4 regions of the Laceyella putida genome follow, and region 4 is predicted to be linked to each of the others. Evidence: riboswitches for the same ligand, from Rfam matches in the RefSeq annotation. Region 4 holds a riboswitch; each other region holds the start of a gene.
The links. A riboswitch is a leader RNA that binds a small molecule or an ion and turns the genes downstream of it on or off. The one in region 4 is predicted to bind cyclic di-AMP.
Positions count from the first base shown of each region.

Region 1: linked by a shared signal. The riboswitch ahead of ACFQNG_RS00345 (CBS domain-containing protein) and the one ahead of ACFQNG_RS09640 (phosphoenolpyruvate synthase) in region 4 are both predicted to bind cyclic di-AMP.
Region 2: linked by a shared signal. The riboswitch ahead of ACFQNG_RS04410 (alpha/beta fold hydrolase) and the one ahead of ACFQNG_RS09640 (phosphoenolpyruvate synthase) in region 4 are both predicted to bind cyclic di-AMP.
Region 3: linked by a shared signal. The riboswitch ahead of ACFQNG_RS01810 (ABC transporter ATP-binding protein) and the one ahead of ACFQNG_RS09640 (phosphoenolpyruvate synthase) in region 4 are both predicted to bind cyclic di-AMP.

Region 1 covers NZ_JBHTBW010000002.1:20,715-28,368, forward strand. Annotated here, with positions in the region: gene ACFQNG_RS00325 (hypothetical protein) at 1-71, opposite strand, end outside; gene ACFQNG_RS00330 (MMPL family transporter) at 44-1,570, opposite strand; gene ACFQNG_RS00335 (sensor histidine kinase) at 1,676-2,998, opposite strand; gene ACFQNG_RS00340 (response regulator transcription factor) at 2,995-3,696, opposite strand; gene ACFQNG_RS00345 (CBS domain-containing protein) at 3,880-4,416, opposite strand; cyclic di-AMP (ydaO/yuaA leader) riboswitch at 4,513-4,678, opposite strand; gene ACFQNG_RS00350 (ABC transporter ATP-binding protein) at 4,921-6,681, opposite strand; partial or broken gene ACFQNG_RS00355 (sensor histidine kinase) at 6,737-7,654, opposite strand, start outside.
Region 2 covers NZ_JBHTBW010000011.1:3,672-11,325, reverse strand. Annotated here, with positions in the region: gene ACFQNG_RS04425 (bifunctional metallophosphatase/5'-nucleotidase) at 1-1,148, shown strand, start outside; gene ACFQNG_RS04420 (FMN-binding glutamate synthase family protein) at 1,221-2,642, opposite strand; gene ACFQNG_RS04415 (hypothetical protein) at 2,629-2,922, opposite strand; cyclic di-AMP (ydaO/yuaA leader) riboswitch at 3,304-3,444, shown strand; gene ACFQNG_RS04410 (alpha/beta fold hydrolase) at 3,646-4,764, shown strand; gene ACFQNG_RS04405 (hypothetical protein) at 4,774-4,980, shown strand; gene ACFQNG_RS04400 (LuxR C-terminal-related transcriptional regulator) at 5,049-6,212, opposite strand; partial or broken gene ACFQNG_RS04395 (HPr family phosphocarrier protein) at 6,757-6,972, shown strand; gene ACFQNG_RS04390 (TetR/AcrR family transcriptional regulator) at 7,005-7,613, shown strand.
Region 3 covers NZ_JBHTBW010000006.1:14,293-21,946, forward strand. Annotated here, with positions in the region: gene ACFQNG_RS01790 (phosphoenolpyruvate hydrolase family protein) at 1-491, opposite strand, end outside; gene ACFQNG_RS01795 (Tm-1-like ATP-binding domain-containing protein) at 507-1,724, opposite strand; gene ACFQNG_RS01800 (ABC transporter substrate-binding protein) at 1,949-2,854, opposite strand; gene ACFQNG_RS01805 (ABC transporter permease) at 2,914-3,525, opposite strand; gene ACFQNG_RS01810 (ABC transporter ATP-binding protein) at 3,546-4,685, opposite strand; cyclic di-AMP (ydaO/yuaA leader) riboswitch at 4,826-4,990, opposite strand; gene ACFQNG_RS01815 (hypothetical protein) at 5,119-5,328, opposite strand; gene ACFQNG_RS01820 (YmaF family protein) at 5,612-5,929, shown strand; gene ACFQNG_RS01825 (hypothetical protein) at 6,156-6,308, opposite strand; partial or broken gene ACFQNG_RS01830 (DUF3880 domain-containing protein) at 6,347-7,460, opposite strand.
Region 4 covers NZ_JBHTBW010000021.1:224,884-232,537, forward strand. Annotated here, with positions in the region: gene ACFQNG_RS09635 (malate:quinone oxidoreductase) at 1-1,313, opposite strand, end outside; cyclic di-AMP (ydaO/yuaA leader) riboswitch at 2,349-2,512, shown strand; gene ACFQNG_RS09640 (phosphoenolpyruvate synthase) at 2,696-5,350, shown strand; gene ACFQNG_RS09645 (transposase) at 5,591-6,112, opposite strand; gene ACFQNG_RS09650 (IS3 family transposase) at 6,109-6,348, opposite strand; gene ACFQNG_RS09655 (transposase) at 6,375-6,662, opposite strand; gene ACFQNG_RS09660 (bifunctional helix-turn-helix transcriptional regulator/GNAT family N-acetyltransferase) at 6,814-7,654, shown strand, end outside.

The DNA.
Region 1 (7,654 bases), on a different contig from region 4:
TCTTGGGCCGCCGCCGTTCCCTCCACCAATTTCCCGACTTGATTCAAGTCGCCATTGGTTGCAGCGCCCACCTTCTCTGAAGCTTGGGATAACCCTGATGAAATCTCATCCAAGCCATCCGTCGATTTCTCAATCCCGTCTTCCACCCCTTTGGTTTGATCATTGAGATGAATGATTCGATCGGCACACCTCCAGGCTGGGTTGGGCCGTATACCGTGTCCACACCCGGAATCCAGCTCAGCTTCTGGTGGAGTTCATCGAGAAACGCCAGCGCTTCCGGCGAATCCAACCGCTTATCGGCTTTAATCACCACGGTCGTCGGCAATGTCTGCCCAGGTCCGAAACTCTCAGCCACGATGCGAAATCCCCGCACCGACTCATACTTCGGATCCACTTCCTGCAGGCTGTCAAAAGACAACTCCCCTTGATAGAGGAAAAGGAAAGCCGACAATAAGACAACCAACAGGATCGAGATGGCCGGGCGCTTGACGGAGAAATGGGCCAATTTACTCCACAACCCATTCTCCCCGTGCGCATCCAGCTTCTTGGCGGGCCAGAAAATCGCTTCGCCCAGAACCGCCATAAAGAACGGGATCACCGTATAGATGGACAATAAGAGAAACGCGATCCCGATCGCCACAGCGACGCCCGATTGATACACGCTGAACTTGGAGAATCCAAGCATGCTGAATCCGATCAGCACAGCGAGCCCACTGAAGAACACCGTCTTGCCCGCTGTACGGTATGTGGCCGCAATCGCATCCGCAATCGAGCGCTGTTTGCCAATCTCTTCTTTAAACCGCATAAACAACAAGATGTTATAGTCAGTGCCGATGCCGAATAACACCAAAATCAAAAAGGTTTGCGTCGTGTTGGCGAACGGAAAATCAACCGCCTCCACCAAATGCGACACGACCCCCATCGAAACCACGTAAGTTAATCCCACGGTGAGCAATGAAATGATTGGCGTGATGGGAGAACGGAAGATGATGATCAACACCGTCACGATAAACATCACAGTTAAAATCTCTGTTTTCTTCACTCCATCCAACGAGGTTTGCGCGAAATCCTCGTTAATGAACTCATTTCCCGTCAAGTATGTGTGAACCCCACTCACTTTCACTTCTTGTGCCAGCTTTTGCCGCAATTCGGCTACCGTAGCCTTGCCTTGTTCGATGGTGGCGACCGCCATCACCGTTTTTTTGTCTTTGGAGATCAACTGCCCTTCCGACTCTTTACTGGAAAAGGGATGCAAGACGGAACGAACCTGAAGCCGTCGGTTGTGTTCCAACTTGATCAGCTTCCGTTCGATCGCTTCCAGTTGCCCTTCCGTCAGCTTCTTGTCTTCATGGAACACAATCAAGGCATTGACGCTTTTCTCGCCTTGGGCATGTTGATCCATCTCCGCAAGCAGGTCGGAAGCGATGCGGGACGTATATTCAGCCGCAATTTCCGGTTGCCCTTTTTCCCTTACCAGCTGATCGGTGGAAGGCATCGTGACAAAAAGCGCAACCGTCGTGGCAAGCCATAACAACAGCAACAGCCACTTGACCTTAAGGACCCATTTCATCCACCCATCTCCTCCCTTGACATCTGACTCACAAGTCAGTTTATCAAGGAAAAATAAATCAAATCTAAATCAAATATGAAAAAAGCTAAAGGAAATGAGTCGATCTTATGGATGCGCGATCGGAATGGCAAACCTGACTCCCAAACCGCCAAGGTGTGACGGAAATGCTTCCATTTGTCCGCCATGGCGTTCGACAATCGTGCGGCTGATGGCCAATCCCAACCCGGTCCCGCCCGTTTGCGCCTGGCGGGCCCGATCCACTGTATAAAATTTGTTGAACAAGTGCGGAAGTTCCGCTTGCGGCACCCCGATGCCATTATCTTCAATCTGAAAATACGCCATATTCTCTTCGACATAGCCAACAAAATGAATCATCAAATCGTCTGCCTGCGCATAGCGCACAGCATTGCTGACCAAGTTGGCCACGACTCTGCGCAACCATTCCTCATTGGCGTCGAGAACGGTCGTTTCCCCAAACAGGTGATGGGCACGGAACCCGATGTCCAACCCGGCGCATTCCGCTTCATACTCTTCCGCGATGGAACAAAAGAAGGTGTCGGCGCGGATCAGAGACGTTCTCATGTCGATCAGCGCATATTCCTGTTTGCTGTATGCCGAAAACTCCTCCACCAACTTCTGGATTGTCACCGTCTTCGTCTGCAACAACCGAAAGGTTTCCCGTTGTTTGGCCGGATCCTTCACCACCCCCGACTCCAACAACTCCAAAAAACCCTGGATGGTGGTCAAGGGCGTTTTCAAGTCATGCGCGATCGCAGTGATCATATGCAATTGCTCTTCATACGCCTGAACCAACCGCTCTTCCATGGCGTGCACATGCCGGTATAAATCGCCAATTTCATTGCAGCGCTTGTAGGTTAGGGGAAGAGGCTTCCGCTTTAAGCGAATTTGGGCCAGGCGTTTGTTCAACGCTTGGATCGGCATGGTGATAAAATGATGGAAATAGATGACAAAACTGATGATCAAAATGATCAACACGGGGATAAAGGCCCAGACCGTCCGATTGATCAAGGAGTGAACGCCAAACTCCATCAACCGGGGCTGGCGTATGATCTGAAGCTGACCCGTCCGCTGATGGCCTTCATAAATCGGAAGTGAGAGGCTCACGGTGAATCTGCCGGGTTCAAGCTTTCCCGCCATGAACGAACCGGCTTTCCCCCGATACTCCAACCGAAGCCTTCCATCCGCCACCATTTGCTCCAGCGCATGACTTAGTGCGGTTGAGTCATGTTGCAGCCACTCCACCTTGCGCACAATCTCAAAATTCTCCGTGACAAGCGCTTCCGATTGGTCGGCCACTTGCCGGATAAACACATCTTGGACATATAAGAAAAGAAAGCCCACCAGCCAGAGAAACACCAGGATGGTTAAAACCAAAAACAACAACGGGATTTTGTACTTCAGTTTCATCTGTCTTCTCCACTTAACAGAAACTTATAGCCGACACCCCAAATGGTTTTGATCATCGCGCTCCCTTCGCCCAACTTTTTTCTGATGTTTTTGATGTGCACAGTCACGGTATTCAGATCACCAATATTGTCATCCCAAACGCTCTGATAAATTTGTTCCCGGGTCAATACCTGATTATGGTGTTGGTAGAGAAAATGGAGTATCTGAAATTCCTTGGTGGACAAATCCAGTTTGTCCCCGTTCAGAAACGCTTCGTATGTCTGTTCATTCATGTGGAGGCCTGTCGAAGGCGAGTCCACTCCTCCATCCCTCTCCGATTGAAACATCGCCAACCGCTCCAAGCGCCGGAAGTGAGCTTTTATCCGCGCAACCAACTCTTGCACACCAAAGGGTTTGGCGACATAGTCATCCGCGCCGATCTCCAAGCCAATCACTTTATCAATCTCCCGATCCCGGGCGCTGAGCAAAATGATCGGCATATGATAACGTTGCCGAATTTTCCGAATGGTTTCCAGCCCATCCATCTCCGGCATCATAATGTCCATCACAATCAGATCGATGGGATGCCGCTCTACCGCTTTCAGCGCGCACCTGCCATTGGCGGCCGAAAACACTTGAAACCGCTCATAGGTGAGTGCCTCGGTTAACAGCTGGATAATATCTGGATCATCATCAACAATAAGGATATTTCTTGCCATAGGGACCTCCCGTTTCCTGGCGGTCTTGTTTGCGGTTACCCGCAGCATGTTCCCAACACAAGCTTATCACACCTTGATGAAACAAACCCGTCCCCCCGGCCCCAACAGGCCGCCACATGAGGCTTCCAAAAAATCAGCCCCCTTTTTCATACAGGGGGCTGATTTTCACTTGCCACTTGCTGTTCAAGTTCGCCTATGAAAAAATTTCTTGTGCTTGATGGTTCCATTTTTGCCTTCCCTTGTTTTGCCGGAATCCATTCCCTGATCCCTGGTGCGTTGGTATTCGGCCTCAAAAAACTCAACCACTTTCTCCATCATCACTTTTCTGGTCAAAATTCCGATGAATCGGCCTTTCAGATCGATGATGGGGGTAAACGAACGTTCCAGCAAGACTTCAAAAGCAAAAGATAAAATGGAATTGGCCAAAATGCCCAAATAGCTTTTGTTCATCGCTTCCTTTACCGTATGTTCTTTCAATCCTGTAAAATCACCTTCCTGTTGGTTCAACTGCAGGATGAAATCCAATATGTTGGTTTTGCTTATCACTCCCTCCACTTTTCCCGCGCCATTGATGACGGGTACAGAGCTTAATCGCTTTCTCGTCAATACCAAGAGAGCCCGTTCCAACGAACAGTCCGGGTCGATGATGGTCACTTGCTCCTTGGGGATGATGAGCGTGGCAATCTCTTGTGAAAATAAATACGAATCCTTATTAAACATAAAAATAACCCCTTATATCGCAATAGAGTCACAAACCGGTATTCGAAAAATGAAAAACCGCAGAGCGGTTACTCTGCGGGCGTCTGCCACAACAAATAACCCCCTCTCATCACGCTTGCGAGGTTAGCTGTCGGATTCGGGCTGGAGAGTAGCCCTACCCAAGCCAACAATGATTCGCTTGAGATTCACCCCATGTGGAAGAAGTGTCTCTTCTCACGATTGGTTCCCCCGTTCCCTCAATGGGATTCAGCGAGCTTTGGGATCGATGTCGGATTTTTCATCGAAGTTGAAGTTATCTTACACCGACAGTAAGTGAAAGTAAATGCCCCCATGGGTTTGGCTCTTCCCCATTTTCACTTTGCCAGCCCATGTAAGCGCTTAATTATCGTTGTTTCTTAATGAATCGATGTTTATCTGCCCCTTCGCGGCCCACACACCCGCCCCCCTTTGGGAAAAGCCGAAAGCGCCTGGGCAAGTTTACCGCTTGTCCAGGCGCTTTTCCTTTTACCTTATGTCGTGCTGCAACTCCCATTTGAATTGTTGTTTCACCAGTTTTTGATACAACGCATGATTCGCCAACAATTCCTGATGAGTCCCCATGCCGGTGAGCTTTCCTTGTTCCAGCACCAGGATTTGGTCCGCGTCCACAACCGTGGACAAGCGGTGGGCAATGACCAGCGTGGTCCGCCCTTGCATCAGGTTTGAGAGCGCCTCCTGCACCACTTTTTCCGAGGTGGAATCCAAGGCGGATGTCGCCTCATCAAGCATCAAAATTTGCGGATCATGCAAGATGGCGCGGGCGATCGCGATGCGTTGCCTTTGCCCGCCGGACAACATGATTCCCCGTTCTCCCACTTCCGTATCAAAACCGTTTGGCAAGTTTTTGATGAATTCGTCGGCATAAGCGAGCTTGGCCGCTCTCTCCAGCTCTTCCTCCGTTACATCCCGATCCATCGCATAGCAGATGTTCTCCCGAACCGTTCCGGCAAGCAAAGGGCTTTCCTGTGACACATAGCTGATAGAGCTCCGCCACTCTCTGAGCCCCAGTTGGGACAGCGGGGTGTCTCCCAAGCGGATTTCCCCGGCCACCGGATGATAAAATTGCTCCAACAAGGAAAAGAGCGTCGTCTTGCCGCTGCCGCTCGGGCCTACAATCGCGGTCACTTTGCCCGGTTGAACCGTGAAACTGACATCATGGAGCACCGCGTCGTGACCCGGATAGGCAAAGGTCACGTGATCAAAGTGGATTGGTTGGGCGGGAACCACGGCAGAACTCTTCGCTTCCACATCCTCTTGTTCATGCTCCAAGATCTGGAGCAGCCGTTCTGTCGCTCCCATCGCTTTCTGCACACTGGTAAAAAAACGCGTCAACATGGTCAGGGGTATAATGATCTGGAACAGGTACAGGATAAACGCGACCAAATCGCCCGCACTCAACGCACCGGTTGAAACACGGTACCCACCATAGCCGATGATCACCACCAGCATGAACATCATCACGAACGACATCAGCGGTTGAAGCACGGCAGTCAATTTGGCTTCTTTCAAACTCACTCGCAAGAGATGGTCGATTTGCTTTTCCCCATGTTTCTGTTCCACCGCTTCCGCCACATAGGCTTTGACCAAGCGAATCTCTGACACCACCTGGGTGAGCAGGCTGGTGAATTGAGCGGTCTCCCCTTGCAACCCTTTGGAAATGTTATACATTTTGCGCCCAATGGGCCGCATGACCAGAAAGATGATGGGAACGGAAATCAGCATGACCAATGTCATCGACCAATCCAAATACAAGAGGATGGCAAGGGAGCCAAATAACGAGACAATCCCCGTGAAAATCGAAACCAATTGCTGGCTGATCAAGTCTTTGATGATAGCCGTATCGTTATTGATGCGACTGATCGTCTCCCCCGACCGATTTCGGTCAAAATAAGAGATCGGCAAGTTCAAGGTTTTATGCCACAATCGTTTTCGCAACTTGGCCACAACCATTTCCCCAAGATAGGCCAAGTAGTAAGTGGAGAACCCCGACACGGCCGATTGCACGACAAACGCCACCAGCAAGGTCAACACAGTCTGAAGATCAAGCGTTTTGACCGTCATCACATCGACGATATCTTTGGTCAACCACGGCACAACCAAGCCCGCCACGGTTGACACCAAACTCAATCCCAGCACGAGGCCGATCAAGAATTTGGGCAATGACTTCACATCGATCAGTTCAATAAATCGTTTGATATTTACTTCCAACTTAGGATTCCTCTCCATTGATGTCCCTCCACATTTTATGTCTTTTTCCTCTCTCTTTTTGAACAAGTCGGCATCACATGCGCGGTTTGAGCGGCAGGTGGATGGTCATCTCGGTACCTTCGCCCAACTTGCTTTTCACCTTGATCGAGCCATGGTGCCGCTCGATGATTTTTTTGACGATGGCCAGCCCCAGCCCACTCCCGCCGATTGAACGGTTTCTGGATTTGTCCGCTTTATAGAACCTCTCAAAGATATCGCTTGATCCTCTTCAGCTATCCCAATGCCCGTGTCGGACAGGATCGCTTCGGCCCGTTCCCCCTTCTTCCGCAATTCAACCCCGATCACACCGCCATCCGGCGTGAACTTAATGCTATTGCTAATCAGGTTGACCCACAATTGCCCCATCATATCTTCATCGGCGAACACGGTTACTTCTTCGAGAGCGAGATCCATTTCGATCGATTTCTTTACCCACTGGGGTTCCAAAGACAAGATAACTTTTTGCAATTGCTTGTCCAAACGGTACGGTTTCGGCTCAAACGGATGAACATCGGACTCCAGCGAGGACAGTTTCAACAGGTTCTCACTCAATTTGGACAAGCGGACGCTTTCCTGTTCAATAATGCGAAGATAATGCTTGCGCGCCTCCGCGCTTAACTCATCCTTCTGCAACGCATTGGCGAACCCCCGGATCGAAGTGAGCGGCGATTGGATCTCGTGCGAGACGTTGGACACAAATTCCTGCCGCATCTGTTCCATCCTGTTCAGTTCCTCGGCCATATGGTTGATGCTTTCAAACACTTCGCCAAACGGACTGTCATTGTCCTGGATAAGATTGGCGTTCAACCGCACCTTGAAATTGCCTTTGGCGATTTGCCTAAAGGCATCCATCATCACATGAAACAATTCAAAGCGCTTGGGCGCCGAGAATCTGGCAAACAGATAGCCCACCAAACTGACGAGGAGCAAGCCCACCAGACCGGTAACGAAA
Region 2 (7,654 bases), on a different contig from region 4:
CGACGCAAAAGGTGCCGAATTGGGAAGATCCCCGCAATATCGCCCATCTTGATTTTGTGGATGTCGTCGCCGCGGCGAAGAAATGGGTTCCCATCATGAAAAAACGGGAGAAGGCGGATGTGATTTTCGTCTCTTACCATGGCGGTTTGGAGCATAAAAAGGAAGCGGATGGCAGCATTGTCCCCTTGCCGGAGTCGGACGGGGAAAATCAAGTGTATCAATTGGCGACACAGGTGAAAGGGATCGATGTGATTTTGGCCGGGCATATGCATACGCCATTGGCGGATGTGCGCGTCAATGGGGTGCTCATCGCTGAACCGAACAAGTGGGGCTCTCATCTGTCGGTCGTGGATCTCGACTTGGAGAGACGCAAAGGGCGCTGGAATGTTATCAGCAAGAAAGGCCGACTGTTGGAGTCATCCACGGTGGAACCTGATCCAGCTATCTTAAAACTTACCGCGCAGTATGAAAAAGAGACACAAGCTTTTCTTGATCAACCCGTTGGCAAAATCGATGGGAATATGGTTGTGACGGATCATCACGCTTTTCGCACGCATGACAATGCTTTGATCGAATTCATCAATCGTCTGCAGATGGAGGCAAGCGGGGCGCCCATTTCCTCCACTTCCTTATTTGACAATACCGTTACGGGTTTACCCCGCGAGGTGACGGCCCGTCACATCTTAAGCACCTATATTTATCCCAATACCTTGAAGGTGATTCGGGTCAAAGGAGCCGATATCAAAGCGGCGTTGGAACAGTCAGCCACTTATTTCAAACAAAACAGCGGCACGGATCCTGTTGAAGTGAATCCCGAATTTCTCACGCCCAAGGTGCTACATTACAATTACGACATGTGGGAAGGGATCCGGTATACAATCGATGTGTCCAAACCGGAAGGGCAACGCATTGTGGAATTGTCTGACATGAATGGGCATCCGCTTGTCATGGATAAGGAATACGACGTGGTCCTCAACAACTACCGAGCGGGCGGCGGCGGAAATTATCCGATGTTTGCCAATAAGCCGGTGGTGAAAGACATCAATATCGAAGTGTCGGAACTGTTGACGAACTATATTCGCGAAAAAGGAACTGTGATGGCGACGGTAGATCATAACTGGAAGATCATCGGCGGCAAAGTGGACTGATGTGATGAGGGCATGAATATAAAAAGGGCTGGCCTGCCTCAGGCCAGCCCTTTTTAACCTTCGCTCATCTTCTCATTGTAGCGGGATGGAAGTTTGTTCATTTGCTTGTGGTTGGAAATCGTGAAACATCGCTTGCGTCTCCTCAAAGAAACGCGCTTGGTTTTCGGGGGCGACATAACCCAACTGGATGCCCGTCGCCTTGGCGATGAACGGATCGACGGTGCACAAATCCGATTTGGACAAATCGGACAAAGCGGTTTTGCCCAAGGACATGGCAACCAATTCCATTTCACGCACGCAAGCGTTCAAATACCGGACCAGATTTAAGGCCGCTTGCTCGACATCCAATTGGTCCGTCATTTTTCCCGTATAAACGACCAAACTGGTAGGCGGTTCAAAGGGGGTGGCTTTCACCATTTGTTCGCTCACCAGCGCCATCAGGGCCGCAGTGCCGATATACACGCCGTCCGCGCCCAAGGCGATGGCCTTCAGCATTTGTCCGGGGGTGACCAGTCCTCCCGTGGCAATCAGGTTGATGTCTCGAATAACCCCTTTTCGCGCCAGGAACTCGGAAGCCCGGGTGACGGCGAAGAGAGTGGGCAAGCCGACATCATCCTGCAAAGTGGGCGCACCCCCGTGCGTTCCCCCTTCGGCACCATCTACTGTGATAAAATCGACTTCCGCTTCCACGGCAATCTGCAATTCCTGCTCGAGATGATGCGTGGCGGCGATTTTCAAGCCGACCGGCACGCCGGTTTCATCGCGGAGCCGCCTGACCAATCGAATGAAATCTTCTTTGGAATTGACACCAGGCAACCTGGAATGAATCAACGCATCTTCCCCTTCGCGCAAGCCGAAAACTTCCCTGAAGTCCTCCCCAATGTTATGGGCGGCGGTGCGTTGCGAGGTGGAACCCTGGGCACCTTGCCCCAGTTGGATCTCGATCGCGTCAAGGAGCTTGTATTTGTCCGGATCATTCATCCACCCCCCGCGGTTGTACTGACCGATGAATAGGCTGGCCGCCTCCCGTTCCTCTTTCAAAAGTCCCGCTTCACCGGAATTGGTTGCTGTGCCGACCGCAGTGGCCGCTTTGGCCAAGGCCACTTTGGTGTTTTTGCTTAGCGCGCCGCCAAAAGACATGGCGGCGATCATGACGGGAATGGAAAGGGTCATCGGTTTTTTGGCGCGGTGCCCAATGGTGACGGATGTGCTAATCCCGACGTTTTCAGGGGTGGGAAAACGGAAGAGGTGAACGGGATTGAACAGGATCTTCTCCCATGGGGACAAATGAATTGGGCTTCCCAAGGGGCGGGAAACCGGGGTTCCTTGATTGGCCCTCATGGCGATTTCCATGAGGTTGGTGACGCCCACTTTCGTCGTGGCAGGCACCATTTCAAACAAGTTTTCTATGTATTGATCCCGGATGGCCCGCGTAATCGCTTGATCTACCGTTTCGTTGATTGTGGAACGGATCCATCTCTTAATGAAGTTCATCACGGTTGGCACGCCCCCCAAGTTTGCCACGGTCGATTGCGTTTTTGATGCCTTCCACCTTTTGCGCCATCGCCAAACACATTTGCTTGATGGTGCCGAGCTGACGGGCGGCATTTTGCTCCTCAACCGCAATGTCAACCAATTCACGATGGTCAAAGTTGGTGAGTCTGTTAAAATGCTCGCGTTCGATGGTGGACAATGTTCCCGCCATCGTTTCAATGCGGTTCAGTTCGGAGTGGAGGTAAGAAAGTGTGTGTTTCAAGTCTTGAACGTTTTCCATGTGCTTTACACCTACCCAAGTGATGTTGATTTTCCCGGCCGAAAACCGGGGTGGAATCAGTACGTATTATGTGAATCATTGCTTGATTCTATGCGAAATTGAAAAGGTTTGGGCAAGAATTAATGGCAAAAACAACAATTGCTAAACAACCTTTATTTTTAGGCTAATAATCTAGAATCAAGAAAATGGTTGTCTCTCGATGTGTGATGATTGACCCTTTCAAAATCTCTTCCCAACGGGTCCGGGCCGACATGACCATGACAATGTGGGTGATTTTATGTTCACGGCAAACTTCCACGATTTGTTGGGCGACTTTCCGCGATGAGAAAAATAGCTTGAAAATATGCTTGTGTAGGAGTAAGATATGTTTCAAAGTAAATCATGGTCTATTCGCTGAATCCGTCATGGAGCGGGGGAACCAACATTGTGGCGTCAAGCCACTTGGGGTGAATCCATCTAGGAAGGGCTACTCTTGAGGCCCGAACCCGACAGCTAACCTCGTAAGCGTTTTGGGAGGGTGAACCAATGGTGATTTTTCGGAACACTGGGTAACCCCGGTGGTTTTTTATGCCTTTTTACTGGATGATTTTGTCATTTTCATCGTGAAAAAGGGTGAATGGCATGAAAGAGGTCCCGGTCAATTCAATTTAAAGACGAATTATATAATCAATAAATAGAATAATCAATCATTTGCGGATGATAGGGAAAGGGCGGCGAATCGATTTGTGGAGTGATTTGGAAGAATCCAAACGGTTTGTGATGTTGTCTGCGAGTTCACTGCCATTGAATCCTGAGATGATAAAAAGCGTATTGGGGCGCATTCATCATGATAAAGGAACAGGTGCGGGGGATTGGGCATCGGAATGGATGGCTGAAGGGGATCGGCTTTATCAGGAAAATAAACAAATGGAAGCCTATTTATGTTACAGCCTGGGAAGATTTCCATACGTATCTTCCCCTGTTCGTCAGAAGTGTTTGGACAAATGCCTGTTAACCTTCAATGAGTGGGTGTTTGATTTGGAAGTTCCTGTTGAAAAAACGCAAGTGCATGACCGTAACGGTTCCATTCCCGTGTATCTTTCGGGATTTGGTGATCCGCAAAAACCGGTGTTGATTGTGATGGGAGGGATTTTTTCTTTAAAAGAACAATGGAGCTCCTTGTTGTTGCTGGGACCGAAGCTGGGATTTTCCGTGATTGTCGTTGAAGGGCCGGGTGTGGGGGAAAATCCGCTTATTTGTCAACCTGAATCGCATAAAATGATTTCCTCCCTATTGGACCAACTGGCAACACGGGCCAATGTGAGCCAAGCCTACCTGGTCGGCATGGGGTTTGGCGGTTTGTTGGGAATCCGGGCGGCCATAGCGGATTCCAGAATCCAAGGCATTACGGCCATTGAAACACCACTTCATTATTTTTTCCATGATCAGAGACATTGGACGCAAGTTCCCCGCATCATCAAGCAGACTTTGGCTCACCAGTGCCGGTTGGATGAATGTCTGTTGCCGGAGTACCTCAGGGAATTCGCCATTTCGAAGCAAGAGATCAGACGACTTCGTATCCCCTTGCATTACATCTTTAATCTTCGGGATGAGATCATCCCTTTTGAAGAAAAGATGTTCCTGTTAAACCATGCACTCAATCTGGAGCTGATCGAATTGGATGATGTTCATGGATCGCCGCATCATCAGGGGGAAATTCAAAAATACATTCCGCTTACTTTATTGAGGCAGCAAAAAAGCGGGCGGACTTTTATCAAAGCCCTTTCGTACGCCTCCTTGCAATTGGAGAAGCTGAAACGAAAGCTGGGTTCTTTAAGCTCGATTCATTCATCCCGATACTGAGGGAATCAAGTGCGCTTTAAACGCAAAAACCGTCAATATCTTTGCGGGCCGATTTGCCAAAGGGATGTATGGAATCGAAGTGAAAAAAGCGACAATGAAATGTTTGCCGTAATCATTGACAATCAAAAAGATGCCTTGCTGTTTGCTGATACATTGCACAACGCATCCCAGAGTCTGAAATTGGAAATCAAGCAAGAGGAAATCATCGAGTTTTGATATTTGAAGAACACGTTCGCCCCTGCTTCCTGATGGAAAGTGAGGGGCGACTTTCACATAGAGGGGCCTTATCGTATCAGCCCTTGGCGAAGTCCTTTGGCGACGGCTTCTGCCCGATTGGCGGCTTTTAATTTTTTAAGGACGGAGTGGGCGTATTCGGCGGCGGTGTATTCGCTGATGTGGAGAGCTTCCCCAATCAGTTTGGTGGATTGGCCATCGGCGATCATTTGCAGGATTTTCGTTTCCCGCACCGTGAGGGGGGAGGAAGCCGCTGGAGAAGGAAAGTCATTTTCATAGAGCCGCGAACCAAGGTTTAGGGATACGCGTGACATCAGCTCCGCCAGTTGTTGGACCACTTCCGGATCAGGGTCAAAGGCCCGGCCCCGTTTGTCCAAAAGCAGAAAACCGGCATTTTGTCCTTTTCCGCCGCGAAGGACCGCCGCCATGAGGGCGGTCAACCCAAACTGCTCCACATAATGCTTGGGGAGGTAAAGTTGGGCATCTCGTATATAAATGGGCCGGTTTCCTTTAATGGCTTGCGTGATGCCGGAAATATTGTGTTCCATGTCCCGGACGCGCCGAATGTCGCCAATGTCCACGCCATAGCCATATATGCCCTCCACTGTTTGGGTGAGTGGAGAATACCAGAACAAGGCGCCGCGTTCAAATCCGGAGACTTTTGTGATAAAACGGACAGATCTTGTCAGCATCTGTTCAAGTGATCTCGCGGTGAGAAGAAGTTCGTCCAATCGCACCACAGCTTCCCGATGTTTCGCTGGATTATCGGGGATGGTATTTTCTCCCAATGGCGGATTCGTTTCGATATTGGCGACGGAATAAGAAAGGGTCAGCGCCAGGGAGTGAAGCCAACGGTAGCTGGTCAAGATGTCTGGATGGCTTAGTTTTTGGAGCAAGAGGGTAAACAGGATTTCTTCAAAGATGTCGATGACGGCGATGACCTGGCTCAACTGCAACAGTGGGATCTGCTGTAACACCAGTCGGGAAAAGTTTTTCTCATATGTGGGGAAATCGGCTGCCTGGTCGATGCCCTCAAGCAAGTACTGAAACAATTGGTGGGCCGCTTGTTTTTGGCTTGCGGAGAAGGGAAAGGTGGAGAGCTTTATTTTCCATTGTGTCAAACATTCAGGGGTGCCGGATTTCACGGAATGAAAGATTTTTTCCCATTCTTGAGGGGAGAGGAGCGGAGGGGACAAAAAACTGACTCGTTTCATGGTGACCGTTCCTTCCTTGGTTTATGCTTCTGGGCTTCTTTTCGGATAAAAATGAGTCTGACTTTCTCGTGGGTAAGTCGAACGGATGACATGATATTATCAGAAAAACGAATGAAAATATTATATAACAGAATAATATGTCTAATTACTATTATACAACAAACATGAAAGAGTTAAACAGTTTCTGATCAGATGAAAGTATTCCCTATAAATATAGGGAGGGAGAATCCTATATTCTCAGGGTTGCATACGATTTAGAATAATCATATTATTCGTGATAAGGAGGCGGCTTGAAAGTCGATATAAAATGGAAGCGCTTTAAAAAGCGCGAATCCAGATCAAATGAAGGGTTGATTGAGTTGGATGGCCCATTTGAAACGAGGTGAGAAAAGGTGGGATCATAAGAAGATGGTCAATAAGCCGGGGAATGAAAAGCCCCCTCCACCTGAGCCGGGAAATGAATCTCCAATCAGCCAAATGGTCATGTTAAAACGGTCTTTTCTGTTAGAAGCGGCTTGGGAAATTGTGAAGGAAAGCGAGAAAATATGAGGCGGATGTAGTATTGAAACAAAACGAAGAATATTTGCAGGTGATCACCTTGGATCGCACTCATGGAGCGGAAATTACCATTGTAGCAAAAGGACCTGACACCAATAAGGCGGTTGAAGGAATAATTGGATTGTTGGGCAGAACGCCAAGTAGGGATGAATCAACTCAAGATCATCGGAATGTTCGGTATGATACGAGCCGTTCATCTTGACCGGTTCAACCCGGCCTACAGGAAGTGGAATGATGAGTTTATTGCATAAAACCAACATGCCAAGTGAAACCAGAAACAAAATGCTCTATGCCGCCCTGCACTTGTTTGATTGCAAAGGGTTCAAACAAACCTCAATCCTTGAAGTCGTCGAGCGGGCGAGAGTGTCAAAAACCACGTTCTATCAATATTTTCAAAGCAAAGAAGAGCTGTTGGCCTCTCTGTACCGACGGTTGGCCGATGAAATGATGGAAGATGTGAAAAGGGTGGTCGAATCTGAAGAGAGGATGGGATATAAAGCTTATGTTGGGGTTCGACGCTATATGGAGATATGCGTGACACGGTCGGCTGTCGCCAAATTATTGTTGGTGGAATCGGTCGGCGTCAGTCAGGCGGTCGAACGGGCGCGTCGCGAAGCGCATCGAAGCTTTGCGGAGCTGATTTATCAAACGGTGCAAGCTGGAGCGCAGGCCTCCCTGCCCGACGGGGAAGCCAAAGTGGTCGCTCTGGCAATGGTGGGGGCCATCAACGAGGTTGTGATTCAAAAACTTTCATCGTCCGATGAAAAGGATGATCTGGATCGCCTGGCCCGTTTGCTGAACCGGATTGTGGTTGCTTCGTTTGTGAATTGCGCCATGGCTTAAGTGGAGGAGTCAATCCCTATCCGGCTTTTTTTTACTCGATC
Region 3 (7,654 bases), on a different contig from region 4:
AACACATAAGGGCATGTCAACATATCCAACTCGTGGGCCAAGCGGATCATCTCCACTTCAAGATCGAAGCCCATCCCGGTTTCCTCGAGGTTTTGGCGGAAAGTGCCGTCAATCAAGCCGACAGTGGGGAAATTTTGCACACCGTCAAAGCCCATTTCTTTCAACTGTTTCAGGAACACGGGCATCAGCCGAAACGGATCCGTTCCACAGACACCGGCCAACACGGGGGTGTCTTGCACAATGGGCAGCACCTCGCTGGCCATCTCTACCACAATCCCGTTGGCATCCCCATAAGGCATCAGCCCCGCCAATGAACCGCGTCCCGCCATCCGATAACGGCCGGAATTATAAATAATGATGAGATCGGCTCCACCCCGTTCCGCGAATTTGGCGGAAATGCCCGTTCCCGCCCCACACCCGATGATCGGGGAACCCTTGTCCACAGTCTCACGCAAACGACGCAAAGATTCTGTTCGCGGTATAAATGGCATGACCGTTCAGCCCCTTTATTCGTATTCGTGTTGAAGCATGTCTAGAAGTTTGGACGTGACCGCCTGCGCAAACATGGCATCATTGATGTTGCAATCCAGCTCATAAATGGAGATATCTTTGCGGGCATATTGCCTGATGGCGTCAAACAAGGCCTGGTCCGCTTCCGGCCACCAAAATTCCCTGCCGGGGGCATCCAATTCAGACAAGCCTTGCAGAGGGAGGAAAATCGCCACTTCCCCCTTGGAGCGGTTTGCCTTTTCAGCCAACAAGCGACCCAACTTGGCGTTTTCCTCCGGAGTGGTCCGCATCAGGGTGATGTTATCGTTCCAACAGTACAGCAACCGATCTCGATATTTGTCGGGAACGGTGGACATCCCCCAGAAGTTGACCATATCCAGACAACCGGGAGCGATCACTTGGGGCAACGCCCATTTGGCGGCCGCCTCCATGCGGGTGGGCCCCGCCGACAGTACCCCGCCCACCAGCTCATCGGCCAGCTCTGTCGTCGTCACATCCAACACACCCGTGATATAGCCTTGGTCAATCAACGATTCCATCGTTTTGCCGCCCGTCCCCGTCGCATGGAACACGAGCACTTCATAACCGTTCTCTTCCAATTGGGTTGCGCATTGATTGATCAATTTGGTGGTGTTGCCAAACATGGATGCCGTTATCAGCGGCTTGGTTTCAATCGGGGGGACTTCCGATTCCACCATGCCGACAATGATGCCGACCGCATTGGCGTAAATCTTGGCACTGATGCGATTCAATCCCGCCACATCCAAGATGGACGGAACCATGACGATATCGCTGATGCCCACATACGGCTGCGTATCCCCGGAGGCGACGGTGCTGACCATCACCTTGGGCACCCCCACTGGAAGCGCCCGCAGGCCCGATGTCCCAATCATGGTCCCGTTGGACCCTCCCATCGACAAGCCGCCATCGATCAGCCCTTGGTCAAACAACTCCTTCACGACCTTGGCGATCCCTCTGGTCATGACCGACATGGCCAAGGACTTGTCCTTTTCCCGCCGAAGTTCATCCAAAGTCATCCCTCCCGCAAGGGACACCCGTTCCGCGGGCACATCCGGTTCGAACAGCGGTTCACCCAGCACTCCGGTATTGATGGTGAGTGCATAATGGCCGCGTTTTTCTATCTCGCGCTTCACAAACGCGTAATCCGCCCCTTTGGTGTCCAATGCCCCGATCAGCGCAATGGTTTTACCCATCATAACCCCCCTCACTGAAAATAATTAATGAAAACAATTAATTATGTAATCAAAATATATATTTCTGCAATTACGCATCAATCCCTTTCTAAACAGCGAGCGCTTTTGCATCCTACCCGCTTCATTCCCGCAGAAACAAGCTTCCCCATGGCGATTTCTGAAAAAGAAAAAAACACAACCCCGCTTTTCTGCAAGGGTTGTGTCACACTGTCAAGACACTCTCATCACCGGGTGAGAAGACCTTGGTCTTGCATCCATTTTTTGGCGACATCCAAAGATTTCTTGTGTTCGATGTCCACTTGTTTATTTAATTTCTGCATCTCCTCATCAGTGATTTTGTTCGCCAATTGATTGATCACCTTCTCCAACTCCGGATGCTTCTTCAAGACTTCATTCCGGATGATGGGAACGGCATAATACGGCGGGAACAAATGCTTGTCATCCTCCAGCAACACCAGGTCATTGGCCGGGATTTTGCCATCCGTCGAGAAGGCGTCGATCACATCCACATTCCCGTTGGCCATCGCTTTATATTTCAAGCCAATTTCCATCGATTTCACGCTTTTGAACTTGGTTCCGTACAGCTTGTTCATGGCGGGAAGCGTGTCTTCGCGTATCATGAAGTCTTGCTCGGACCCCAGTATGAGATTGGGTGACTGCTTGGCCAAATCGGAAATCGAAGCGATGTTCAACTTCTTCGCTTCTGACCTGCGCATCGCCATGGCATACGTGTTGTTGAAACCGATCGGTTGCAGCCAAGTGACATCATACTTTCCCTTGAATTCATTTTTCACGAGATCATATGCCTGTTGCGGATCGGAGACGGCCTTCTGTTTCAAGATGTTCACCAAGCCCGTTCCCGTATATTCCACATAAATGTCAATGTTGCCGTTTTTCATTGAATTCCATATCACATTGCTGTTCAGCCACGTTTTCTTCTTCACTTTCAGATCCGTGTCCTGTTCGATCAAGAGCGTGATCATGTCCGCCATGATGTCCTGCTCCGTGAAATCTTTGCCGCCCACGACTACGGTATCGGAAGAGGCATTGACATTGCACCCCAACAGACCCACCGTCAGCGCCAGTGTCACCAATATGACCAACGCCGCTTTAAGTGGACGCTTTGGCATCGAGACAGCTCTTTTTTTGCATATCAATCACATCGACTCCTTTTGGCTATTGATCCGATTCATCTCATCCCTTTGGGCGTGAACAGACGGTCCAACCCATGCAATCCATAATCAAAGAGAATGGCAAGCAGGGCCGCCGGTATGGCTCCCACCAAAATGGTCGGTGCATCGATCATGCTGATTCCGCGCATGATGATATCCCCGAGCCCGCCCGCGCCGATGAAAGTGGCCAAAGTGGCTACGCCAATCGTCAACACCGTGGCCGTGCGAACCCCCGCCATGATGACTTGCCTGGCAAGCGGAAGCTCCACCATCCATAAAATCTGTCGTTTCGTCATCCCCATCCCGATGGCAGATTCAATCAATGCCTGATCCACATTTTTGATGCCCGTATACGTGTTCCGCATGATGGGAAGCAGCGCGTACAGCGTCAGCGCCACAATCGCGGGAACGGTGCCGATCCCAAAAATGGGGATCAAGAAACCGAGCAAAGCCAAACTGGGAATGGTCTGGATGACGGAAGCGATCATCAGGGCGACCTTGGCCAACCGCTCATGTCTCGTAATGACCACGCCGACGGGGATGGCGACCATGCAACCGATGATGATGGCAATCAGCGACAAGTAGATGTGTTCCCCTAATGCGGCAAGAAGGTCCTCCCAATTATTCATCAACGATTCAATGAACAAATTCAAGCCCCCTCAGCCTCCTCCATCAGGGTATCCGCAAGGACATTGAGAACACTCGCCCTCGTGACGACACCCACCAGCTTGCCGGTTTGGTCGGTAACCGGTATGAAGCCCCGCTCCCGTCCGTTCAACAGGGGCAACACGTCCTGCATGGGGGTTTCGGAATGGATGGGTTCCACATCCTTGGACATGACATCTTTCGCTTTCAGCCCTTCATTGTTGTAATGGGCATAAATCTCATTCGCGCCGATCACGCCCAAATAACGCCCTTGCTGATCGGTCACGATCAAGCCATTGACCTGGTGGCGCCTCATGAGTTGAATGCATTCCGCAAGTCCGCGCATCGGCGAGACGGTGATCGCCTTGGTGAGCGCATCCTTTGCCTTGGACAACAGCGAGGAATGAATAAAGCGCTTTTCCCCGACAAACTCCCTGACAAATTCGTTCTTCGGGTGGCGAAGGATTTGGTCCGGCACATCCCGCTGGACAATCACCCCCTCTTTCATCAGCACGATTTCGTCGGCGATCTTTAAGGCTTCATCCATGTCATGCGTGACAAACACAATCGTTTTGTGCAACGTGTTTTGCAACTTGACCAGCTCATCTTGAAGCTGTTCCCGGCTGATGGGGTCCAATGCGCTGAACGGCTCATCCATCAAGATGATGGATGGGTCCGCCGCCAGGGCCCGGGCCACACCGATGCGCTGTTGCTGCCCGCCCGACAGCTCGCGGGGATACCTTGAGCGGAACCGGGCCGGATCCATCCCCACCAAGTCGAGGAGTTCCTCCACCCTCTTTCTGAAAGTGGTAGAGTCCTCTTTTTTGAGCTTTGGCACCAGGGTAATGTTCTCTTCAATCGTCATGTGCGGAAACAAGCCGATTTGTTGAATGACGTAACCGATCTGACGCCGCAATTCCACCGCATTCACCCGGTTGATATCCTCACCGTTTACGGTGATGCGTCCGGTTGTGGGCTCAATGAGCCGATTGATCATCTTCAACGTGGTTGTCTTCCCGCAACCCGACGGCCCGATCAACGTCACCAGCTTGCCTTTGGGAATCTGGAGGTTAAGGTTTCTCACAATCGGATTTTTTTCATATGATTTGGACACTTCAATAAATTGAATCGCTGTATTTGTCATTTGCTCTCCTTTCTATTTTTTCTCGCCCCCGAGACAATCGAAGGTAAAACCGAGCTCAACACTCGGAAATAAGGGAATGATAGCTCCCTCATACTTTGCGATATGATCCACTGCGCTTTGGGGAAAAGGAAAAGTGCATAACAATCATATTGATTCGCCTACGAAGTTAGCTGTCGGATTCGGCGGGTTCCCATTTTCCCCGCCTAAGCCGTGTTGCTGGCACAACACAAGCCATTCACCCCAAACTTTGGTTCCCCCGCTTCCGCAACGCCCCATGGGCTTGCAGAACTCGGCCCTTCCTATGACTGTTATCAAGGGGTAGAGTTGATGAATTTTTAGTATTATAACATAAATCGATGTTATTGCAAAATCGGATAAAGCACTTTCGAAATTGTACATGAACCGAAATCGTTTCATTTATGCGGTGGGAGACTCATGCCCGGTCGGTCTCGGGATTTGGCAAAATGCCGGAAGTGGGCTTCATCCCCCATTGGCTTGTCGCCCGTCCGCATTGGCGATCCACGAAGGTTTCACCCTGCGCTTCCTTTTTCCGGCTTAAGCATGGGAAGCCATAAAAGGAAAGGCATCGGGAGCCTTGGACACAGTTCACCTCCTCGCCAATGTCACCAACCATCGGCCCCATGGATAGCAAGGGGTCATCCAGGAGACAAAGACGGAATCACCGAACCCGGAGAATGCGCATGCGATAGAATTGCCGGCGGCCCCCACCATAGCCCCCCATCCCGTCCCCGCTCCTTCCACCGTCGCTGTCTACTTGTACGTCTTGATTTTTTCTGGTCAAACTTGCCAATGGTCCGATAGGCAGATACACAAAAATCCCACGTACAAGAACAGATATAACGTCGCATCCATATACTGTCATCAATCATGGAACAAATTCAAAAAAAATGATACGGAGGTAAATGATGAGTCGACAACAAAGACATACTCATGAATTTTTAGGCAGCACAAAACTAGCCGAACAAGGTCAAGACAGACACAATCACCGATTTGCCGGAGTTACCAGTGAAGCGATCCCATTAAAAGGGGGAAATCACATTCACACTATAACGGTGAATACGGACTTTCTTGACCATCATCACAAACTCGTTATAAAAACAGGCCCGGCCATACCTGTCGGCAAGGGAAAACACGTACATTTAGTAAGGGGAGTCACTACAGTCGATGACGGTCATGTTCACAGATTCGTGTTTACTACGCTTATTGACCGCCCCCTTGTATAGTTGGAACGATTATGGCGATGAAAGAACACTCTGTGCTTTCAAACATTCTATTTGCATCTCTCTTCCATACCTAATATGAAATTGCCAGATATCCAAAGACCTTGGGGGATCCTCATGGTCTTTAATCTTTTTCTCCTTCTGAGATGCGAATGCATCCACATCACGCTCACCATTGGGATTTACGTTCGGATGATGCCAAGCTGCCGCGTGACGTGGTGCCATCGTTTCAGGACAGCTTCCGAATGGGTGAGCCGGCCAGACGCGCTCCTGCGGCATCGGCCCTCTCTTGGGTCAAATTCGGGCTCCATGCGACGACCTCCATCCCAAACGCGGCCCCAATGCGCGCCATCCGACAACCGGTTGACTTTTTATAGTTCATAAGCAGTGAAAGTATCACAGTCACAATGAATAAATCTGTTATTTTTCTCCAATTTTTATCATTTGTCCCGTATAAATGCGACCTGTTTGCAAGTTGTTGAGTTTCATGATTCGTTTCATTGGAACGTCATATTTTTGAGAAATACTCCATAGTGTATCCCCTTGTTTCACCACGTGGATCGTGAATTTCTCTTTGATAAAATCCGTATAATGGATCATTTTCCCTCTCCGGGGTGATCTGTGCATTTTCACTAAAATGCCTTCCTTTCTCAACACCCTCAACATTTGTTCCGCTCTATGCCGATAGGTGTCGCTTTTTACCGCTTCTTTGCCAAATCTCTTCATTTGCTCTCTCTTATTGGTTGAAATTTATTACGAACAGCGGGGGTGTCTGATGTCAGCAAGAATCCTCCTGAACCGAGAATTTCATAAGTCCGCTGTGTCAATTGATCTGTGCAGTTTTGCAGGCCAATGACGATTTTGGCTGAGCTATAGATTTTGTTTGCTTCTGTATAATCCACATATCCGTGCATCCATTTACGGGGGATTTGTTTCCCAATAAACTCCCTCATATATTCCCAATTGGCTCCCCAAAAATCAATGCGGATGTTATTGCGTATGAGAGGGGAAATGAGCGTTTGCAATGAAGATACGCGGAACACATCCGGTTTTTTTCTTAGAAATGCAGGATATGCATTTGCCACAACCGCTATATCACAGCGATATTTATCCACCGGTTTAACTTGGTGATGGACACGCTTATGGTATGCAAAATCTAAATGTGCCGCTTTGACACCTTGTTTCCTGTAGAATTTGCACATAGACGGCGTAACCGTGAACACAAAGTCCGGCTTCATTCGTTTAATTAATGGGAGGGAAAATTTTTCTGTATGCAGCGGATCTTCCGTTGCCCAAAGACTAGTGGTATTTTTGATTTTTCGGCAGCGTGATGAATCCATAATTGCTTTTCCTTCGTATGTTCATGTGTCCATCCCATGGAGACCAAAAGATCCGGTTGGAATTCATCGATCATATCTAAAATACTGTTTCTTTGAAGGGGTCCGGAAACGATAGCCGTATGCCCCGCATCCTTAAAACCGTTTGGCAAACCGTAGATCCAGATCGGGTGACTCTCCAGAAAGAGAATGTTCAACTCTTTTCACTTCCTCTCTTTATATCAGTCTTAAACCATAGTATGAACAGGGAAACTTTTGTGTCGCGGTACCAGTCCCTTACAAAGCTCATTGAAAATCCAAGATGGAAATAGATAAAATGCTGGTGCAAAAATAAATGTTGGGTATTAGTAAAAACAATCCCCCCAAACCAAAGGAAGCGCCAGATTCATCA
Region 4 (7,654 bases):
GCAGTAGAAGCACCCGGAGAAGCGCCGAGCAATGCCGCTATTGAGCCATCAGCGGCACTAACAACTTCCGTACCAAATTGAAGTGTTCCTTTACCGCCGGCCTCAGTATCTTTGATAACTTGCACACGTTGGCCCGCTACCACTATATCCCAATCCTCGCTTTTGGCGTTCGGAATAAACTCGCGTAATTCTTCCATGCGCTTTTCATTCGATAACATAACTTGCTGGATCAGGTATTTTGTCAATGCCATCTCTTTTACGCCTGCCGCCAACATAGTTAAGATATTATTCGGTTTTATGGAACCTATCAAATCAAAATTTGAACCAGTTTTTAAGAACTTTGGTGAGAAGCCGGCAAACGGTCCAAACAGCAATGTTTTTTTGTTGTTGATATATCTTGTATCAAGATGCGGAACAGACATTGGAGGAGCACCAACCTTAGCTTTACCGTATACTTTTGCATGATGCTGCTCTACAAGTTCCGGATTGTTACATACCATAAATAGTCCGCTTACAGGGAATCCTCCAATATGTTTTGACTCAGGAATACCGGTTTTTTGTAGTAAAGGAAGACTTCCACCCCCACCTCCGATAAAGACGAATTTTGCAGTATGGTATTCGATTTTACCGCTATCAATATCATGCACTTTCACTTTCCACGAGCGGTCGCTAGTACGTTTAATATTCTCAACACTATGCTTGTAGTTTATCTCGACGTTTTTACTCTTTAAGTGGTCAAACAACATGCGTGTTAAAGCACCAAAGTTGACATCCGTTCCAGAGTCGATTTTTGTTGCCGCTATCGGTTCATTCGATGTACGGCCTTCCATGATAAGCGGAATCCATTCCTTCAATTTTTCAGGGTCATCGGAAAATTCCATCCCTTGAAACAGGTGAATGTTTATCAGCGCTTCAAAACGGTTTTTCAAAAATGTTACATTTTTTTCCCCTTGTACTAAACTCATATGAGGTATTGGCATGATAAAGTCCTGCGGATTACCAATCAGATTGCTTTTTACAAGATAAGACCAAAACTGAATTGAAAGCTGAAACTGTTCATTAATTTTTATAGCTTTGCTAATATCTATAGATCCGTCAGATTTTTCGGATGTATAGTTAAGCTCGCACAGTGCAGCATGACCCGTACCCGCATTATTCCATTCGTTAGAGCTTTCTTCTCCTGCGTGTGCGAGTTTCTCAAACACTTTGATTTCCCATTCAGGTGCTAACTCTTTCAGTAATGATCCCAAAGTCGCGCTCATGATTCCGGCACCAATTAAGATAACGTCTGTTTTTTTCTGTGTGTTGCTCATTATAATCTTCCCCTAAAAGTAGTTTCGTTCCAAGTCAGATAAGTTTGAAGCTATGGACAAAGAATAAAACATGAATTAATCGAAAGAGGTGAAATGATATATTTCATTATACAATAGAAAAGCCGGGGATAATCCCCGACTCGTTTTTTTCTTCCAAGTAGATATCTCCAATTTTTTTGGATGATAATTTCCATCGGCAAATGCTTGAATTTCAACAGACTGGTCTTGTTTCGGGCCATTCATCGGGCGGCCTTATTACGACATGGATAGCTTCCAACCGACCAGAGCTTGTAAATGGCGTGGTGCTTGAAGATCCACCCTACTTCTCTTCTATCATGCCGCGCGCCAAAAAAACGGCCGGTGGTGACCTCGCTAGGGTGACGCATGACTTTGTTTCGCAAAAACAAGAGACGGACTTTCAGAAGTACTATGTCCAGAACAGAGAATGGCGTTCTGATGGCGGCAATGGATGATAAGGATGTGGCGAAGATAAAATCACTGTTAAAGGCGTGGAAGTTGTCGACGTCGATTCCGGCCACCTTGTCCACTTTGAAAAGCCAGATGAATTCACGAAAGTACTCCTTGACTTTGCCTCAAAAGTGAAATAGATCGAGGCAATGTGATTAGATTGAATCTCTAAGACGCTAGCGAATCACTAATTGAGCCAAATCATCAGGGAAATCAAGGTAATGACAGCACAAAAATAAACCGCCCGTTTTTTATAGTGCGATGAGCTCGGACAATGGTGCTGTCAAAAAAACGACCCAGTCAACATCGGAAACTGCATGGGAGTAGGTTTGAACATACTTTAGCAAACGATCCCAAGTACCATACTTTTGCCAACGAGTAAAACGATAATACCGGTGAGGCTACATTGTCTTTATTTCTAAAACGATGAAATCATTCACGGGTAAAAGGGAACACGATAAAAATGGCATCCCATCATTAAAAATCACCGAACTTTCACCTGTTTTGCCTTCCATGCCGCTTTACATTCAAACGGCCGAGGAGTAAGATGATCTCAAAAAATAATCTCCATTCCAATCGCTGAATCCCATTTTTGGGAGCGGGGGAACCACGCGTAGGGATGACTTCGGTCATGGGCTACATGGGGTGAATCCTGGGCAAGCTTGTCCGGGTAGGGTGACTCTCAGCACCCGAATCCATCAGCTAACCTCGTAAGCGTTATGAGAGGAGGAGTGTCGTCGTGCTGAGCCACGGTTTGTTTTGTGGTGCCAAAAAAGCCGCGAGAAGACTTCCTTCTCGTGGCTTTTTCGATTTGGCAAGGTGGTGATTGGTAGAATTTTTGCTTCCGCTGGCAAAGTTGTTGAGCATCTGGTTAACAGCTTGACTCCATTCTTTTGAAAGGGAAGTGAAGTGTCGTGAAATATGTATTGCATTTTGAGGAAATTGATCGCCACAGCTTGCCGATCGTGGGTGGAAAAGGCGCCAATCTGGGAGAAATGGCCAAAGCGTGCTTTCCGATCCCTCCCGGCTTTTGCATCACCACAACGGCTTACCGCCATTTCATGGATGAATTGGATGAGATGGATCAATGGTTGGACCGCTTGAACCGGTTGAAACCGGAACAGCTGGACGAGATTCGCGCATGGGGACAAAAAATCCGTGACCGCATGCTGTCACTCACGCTTTTGGACCCGATCAAAGCATCGATCATCGGGGCTTGGGCCAAATTGGGAAAAGATCATGCGTACGCGGTCCGATCCAGCGCGACCGCCGAAGATTTGCCAACCGCTTCTTTCGCGGGCCAACAAGAAACCTATCTGAACGTCAAAGGGGAAGAGCAGCAGCTCCTTGAAGCGGTCAAAAAATGTTGGGCATCCCTGTTCACGGATCGGGCCATCGTGTACCGCATCAAGAACGGGTTTGATCACAAGTCCGTTTCCTTGTCTGTCGTGGTGCAACGGATGGTTTTCCCCGAAGTGTCCGGAATCCTGTTCACCGCGGATCCCGTGACGGGACATCGGCGCACGGTTTCCATCGATGCCGGGTTCGGACTGGGAGAGGCGCTGGTTTCCGGCATCGTGACCGCCGATTTGTACAAAGTGCGCGACCATGAAATCATCCAGAAACAAATCGCGAAAAAGGAAAAAGGGGTTTTCCCCGTTGCTGAGGGCGGAACGGAAGTCCGGGAACTGCCGCCCGAACTTGGCCAAAAACAGGCGCTCCCGGATCAGAAAATCTTAGCGTTGGCGGAGCTGGGGCGAAGGATCGAAAACCATTACGGTTCCGAGCAGGATATCGAGTGGTGTTTGGAGGGCGATGACATCTATATTCTCCAAAGCCGGCCCATCACTTCCCTTTATCCCGTCCCTTCCGCGAAGAATGACGAATACCGGGTCTATCTGTCGGTTGGCCACTCGCAAATGATGACCGATTATATGAAACCGCTCGGGATTTCGGTGTTCCAATCGCTCGTTCCCCTTGATGATGATTCGGCTCCGATCGTTGAAGCGGGCGGACGTCTCTTCTGGGATTGTTCCAGTTTCCTGTTCCTGAAGCCCATCCAGCGCAAGCTTCTCAAAAGCACGATCGCGGACGATAATCTGTTGGCGCTGAAAAAAGTGGTGCAAAGCGAAGACTTTCAACGGCTGGCACCGAAACGGGGCGTGATGCGGAAAGCACTTTGCGCAATGAAACAAATGTTGGCCCTTTACCGGAAGATGATCCCCCGGTTGATCCAAATCTGGTATTGGGAAGATCCGAAACTCGCTGTGAAACGGGCCTTTGCCACGTTCGAACAAGATTTGGCCCAATTCAAACGGGCATTGTTCCAACGCTCCGGCGCGGAACGGATTCGGTTTATCCGAGAGCATGCCGTTTTTGGGACCATCGTCGATCCCGGAGCTTACACCTATGCTGGATTCATCGCCTTGCCGGTTATCAAAAGAAAAATGAAAAAATGGTTGGGCGAAGAATGGAACCCCGCCATTCAAAAGTCCCCTCCCGGCAACATCACCAGCGAAATGGGGCTGATGATCGGGGATTTGGCGGATGCGGCCAGACCCTGTCCCGAAGTCGTCCGCTATCTGGAACAGGCGGAAGACCGCACGTTTTACGAGGGATTGAGCCAAGTGGAAGGCGGCGACGTATTCCGGGCGGAATTGGACCGGTTCATGAAAAAATTCGGGATGCGGGCGCCCGGTGAAATCGACATCACACGGGTCCGCTACAAAGAAGCACCCACCATGCTCGTCCCGTCCATTCTCAGCCATATGAGAAGCAATGCGCCGCAAGAGCACCGGGAAAAATTCAAACAAGGGGAACAGGAAGCTCATGAAGCGATCCAGTCCTTGTTGGCGCGGGTGAAAGCGACGCGCGGTGGGGCCCGGAAAGCCAAGAAACTGGCCCGGCTCATCGCGCTCTACCGAAACACCGTGGGAATCCGGGAACTTCCCAAATATATCATGATCCGTTATTTCGACCTTTACCGGGAAGCCATTTTGGAAGAAGCCCAAACCCTTTATGAAAAAGGGCTGCTCGAGCAGAAAGAGGATGTCTTTTATTTGACGCTGGACGAATTGGTTGCCCTGCTGGAAAACCGCCTGAAAAAGGATGAGGTCATGGAACGCATCCGTTCCCGCAAGGCATCGGAAGAGGTTTACCGAAAACTGAACCCTCCCCTTGTCATCACCAGCGAAGGGGAAACATTCTCGGGGGTCATCCGCAACGAGCAGGCACCGTCCGGAGCTTTGGTCGGCATTCCTGTATCCCCGGGTGTTGCGGAAGGCTATGTCAAAGTCGTTCGCCGATTAGAAGAAGGAAAACTGAACAAAGGGGACATCTTGGTCGCCCCCTACACGGATCCCGGTTGGACGCCCTTATTCCATTCGGCCAAAGCCCTCGTGACGGAAGTCGGGGGGATGATGACCCACGGTTCCGTCGTCGCTCGGGAGTACGGAATCCCCGCTGTCGTCAGCGTGGAAAATGCGACCCAAATTTTGAAGGACGGTCAATACGTCCGTGTGGACGGGACCAACGGATATGTGGAGATCTTGGATGAGAAAAATGAATAGGGCGTGCCGATGATTGGGGCTGGAGCGGCATCCTTGCTCAATGCCATGTGACTGAACGCTCCAGTTTTTATGGGTCTCACCATGATAAACAAAGTCTGTCACCTCCCGCCTTGGGGCAGCCTGCGGAAGGGTGACAGACTTCTTAATGAACCCCATATGTCCAGACAATTATGCAACGGTTGAAGTTACAGATTGACGAAATTCTCGCGGCGACAGATATCCAAGCGCAGAGTGAGGTCTTTAATCATTGTAAAAGGCTATGTAATGATCAATGTCCTGTTTAGCTTCCAGGAACGATCCATATTCTTGAAGCCAAACCGTTTCCTCTTTTAGCGTACGAAACCAACGCTCAATGTAAGCATCAGCGTCAGGATTGTTGTAACCCGTTCTTTCTTGCTTCATTCCAGCATCTTTCAGCGCTTTTACATAACGTCGGCTGGTCATTTGGCAGCCGTTATCACTCCGTATGCTAAGCCCTTTGCCTTTTACCCCTTCAGGAAAACGGTAATTCAAAGATTGGTTTACAGCCATAAGAAGCTCCTCGGTTCTGCAGAACCGAGAGAAAGAATAGCCTACGATTTCTCTGTCAAATGCATCGATCACCGCAAATAAATACCCCCAGCCATCTCTACCACACCAGACTTTTGTCATATCTACTTGAAAATGCTCATTGGAGCGAGTAACGGGAATCTTTCCTGGTTGCTTTTTTCGTTTGGCTTCAAAACGCTTCGTCTTAACTAGTACATTCAACTCCTTCATCATTCGTAAACACGTTTGCCATTAACCTTGAGTTGAAATCGCTTTTTTAGCCATACTCGAATACGGCGATATCCATTCGTAGGAAACTCGCCACACAACTCTAAAATCTTTTGACGAAGCGATGCTTCGTCTGTCTTTTCTCGTTTCTTAGGTTGTTCTTGCTTAAGTAAGGCATATCCGTAGGTACGGTTGATTTGAAGGGCATATGTAATTTGTGGGACCGAATACCCTTCATCCACCAAGGTCCGTGCCAACTCTCTTAAACTTACCTTCGGCCCCAATTGGTCTTTTTTCTAAGGATCTCAATCTGCATTGCTTGTTCACCAAGCAATGCCTTGGCTTCTTTTAATTCTTTCTCTAATTCTTGTTCCCGCTTAGATGGACTTGTTGCCAGGGCTGAAAGCCCTCCTTGAAGAAACGCCTCCTTCCATTTGTAATACTGAGGTTGCAATATTCCATATTCTCTGCATACAGCAGTGATGTTAGCTCCAGATGCCATGCCAGCCAATACAATCTCCATCTTCTGTTCGGCCGTCCATTTTCTTCTCCCTATAAAAAACGCCCCTTTCTATCGATTTTGCAGCTGATACACAGAGGTACCGCCAGCGGTGAAGGTTGATTTCATGGAATCATTTTGTGGACACAAAATTTGATAAAAGCAAATATATAGTTGACAATGGCATTAAAAAGGGGGCGAGATACAGATGAAAAATCTAGAGGAGAAAATCGACGCTGTCCGGCATTTCAACCGCTTTTTTACTCGGCAGATCGGTGTATTGCGCGAGGGATTGCTGCACAGTCCCTTTTCCCTGACCGAAGTCCGTATCCTGTTTGAACTTGCGCATCACGATCATTTGACCGCTTCGGATCTGTCCCGAGAGATGGGATTGGATCCGGGTTACCTCAGCCGCATCTTGGCCCGGTTTGAGGAAAAAGGGCTGATCGAAAAAGTCCGTTCGGAAACCGACGCCCGGCAGAGGCTCCTTTCCCTGACTTCCCAGGGCAAGCAGGTATTCTCGCTGCTTGATCGCCGCTCTCGGGAGGAGGTGGCCGAAATGCTTAGCAGCCTCTCTGAAGGGGACCAAGAGCGCCTCCTGGAGGCCATGAAGACTATCGAAGACGTGCTTGCCTGTGGCCGGGGTTTCAAGTTCTCCGAACCCTTTTTCCTGCGTCCTCCCGAACCCGGGGACATGGGCTGGGTCGTCCATCGGCACGGTGTCCTTTACGCCCGGGAGTACGGCTGGAATGAGCGCTTCGAAGCGTTGGTCGCACAGATCGTTGCCGATTACATGCGTCGTCATGATCCGGTCAAGGAGCGCTGTTGGATCGCTGAGATGAACGGGGAGAATGTTGGCTGCGTTTTTGTCATGAAAGACAGCGATACCGTCGCCAGACTCCGGCTTCTTTTGATCGAACCCAAGGCGCGCGGTTTCGGACTGGGCAACCGCCTCGTCGAAGAATGCATCCGTTTTGCCCGGCGATGCGGCTACAAGAAACTGGTTCTTTGGACGAACGACGTGCTTAAGGCGGCTCGGCATATTTACC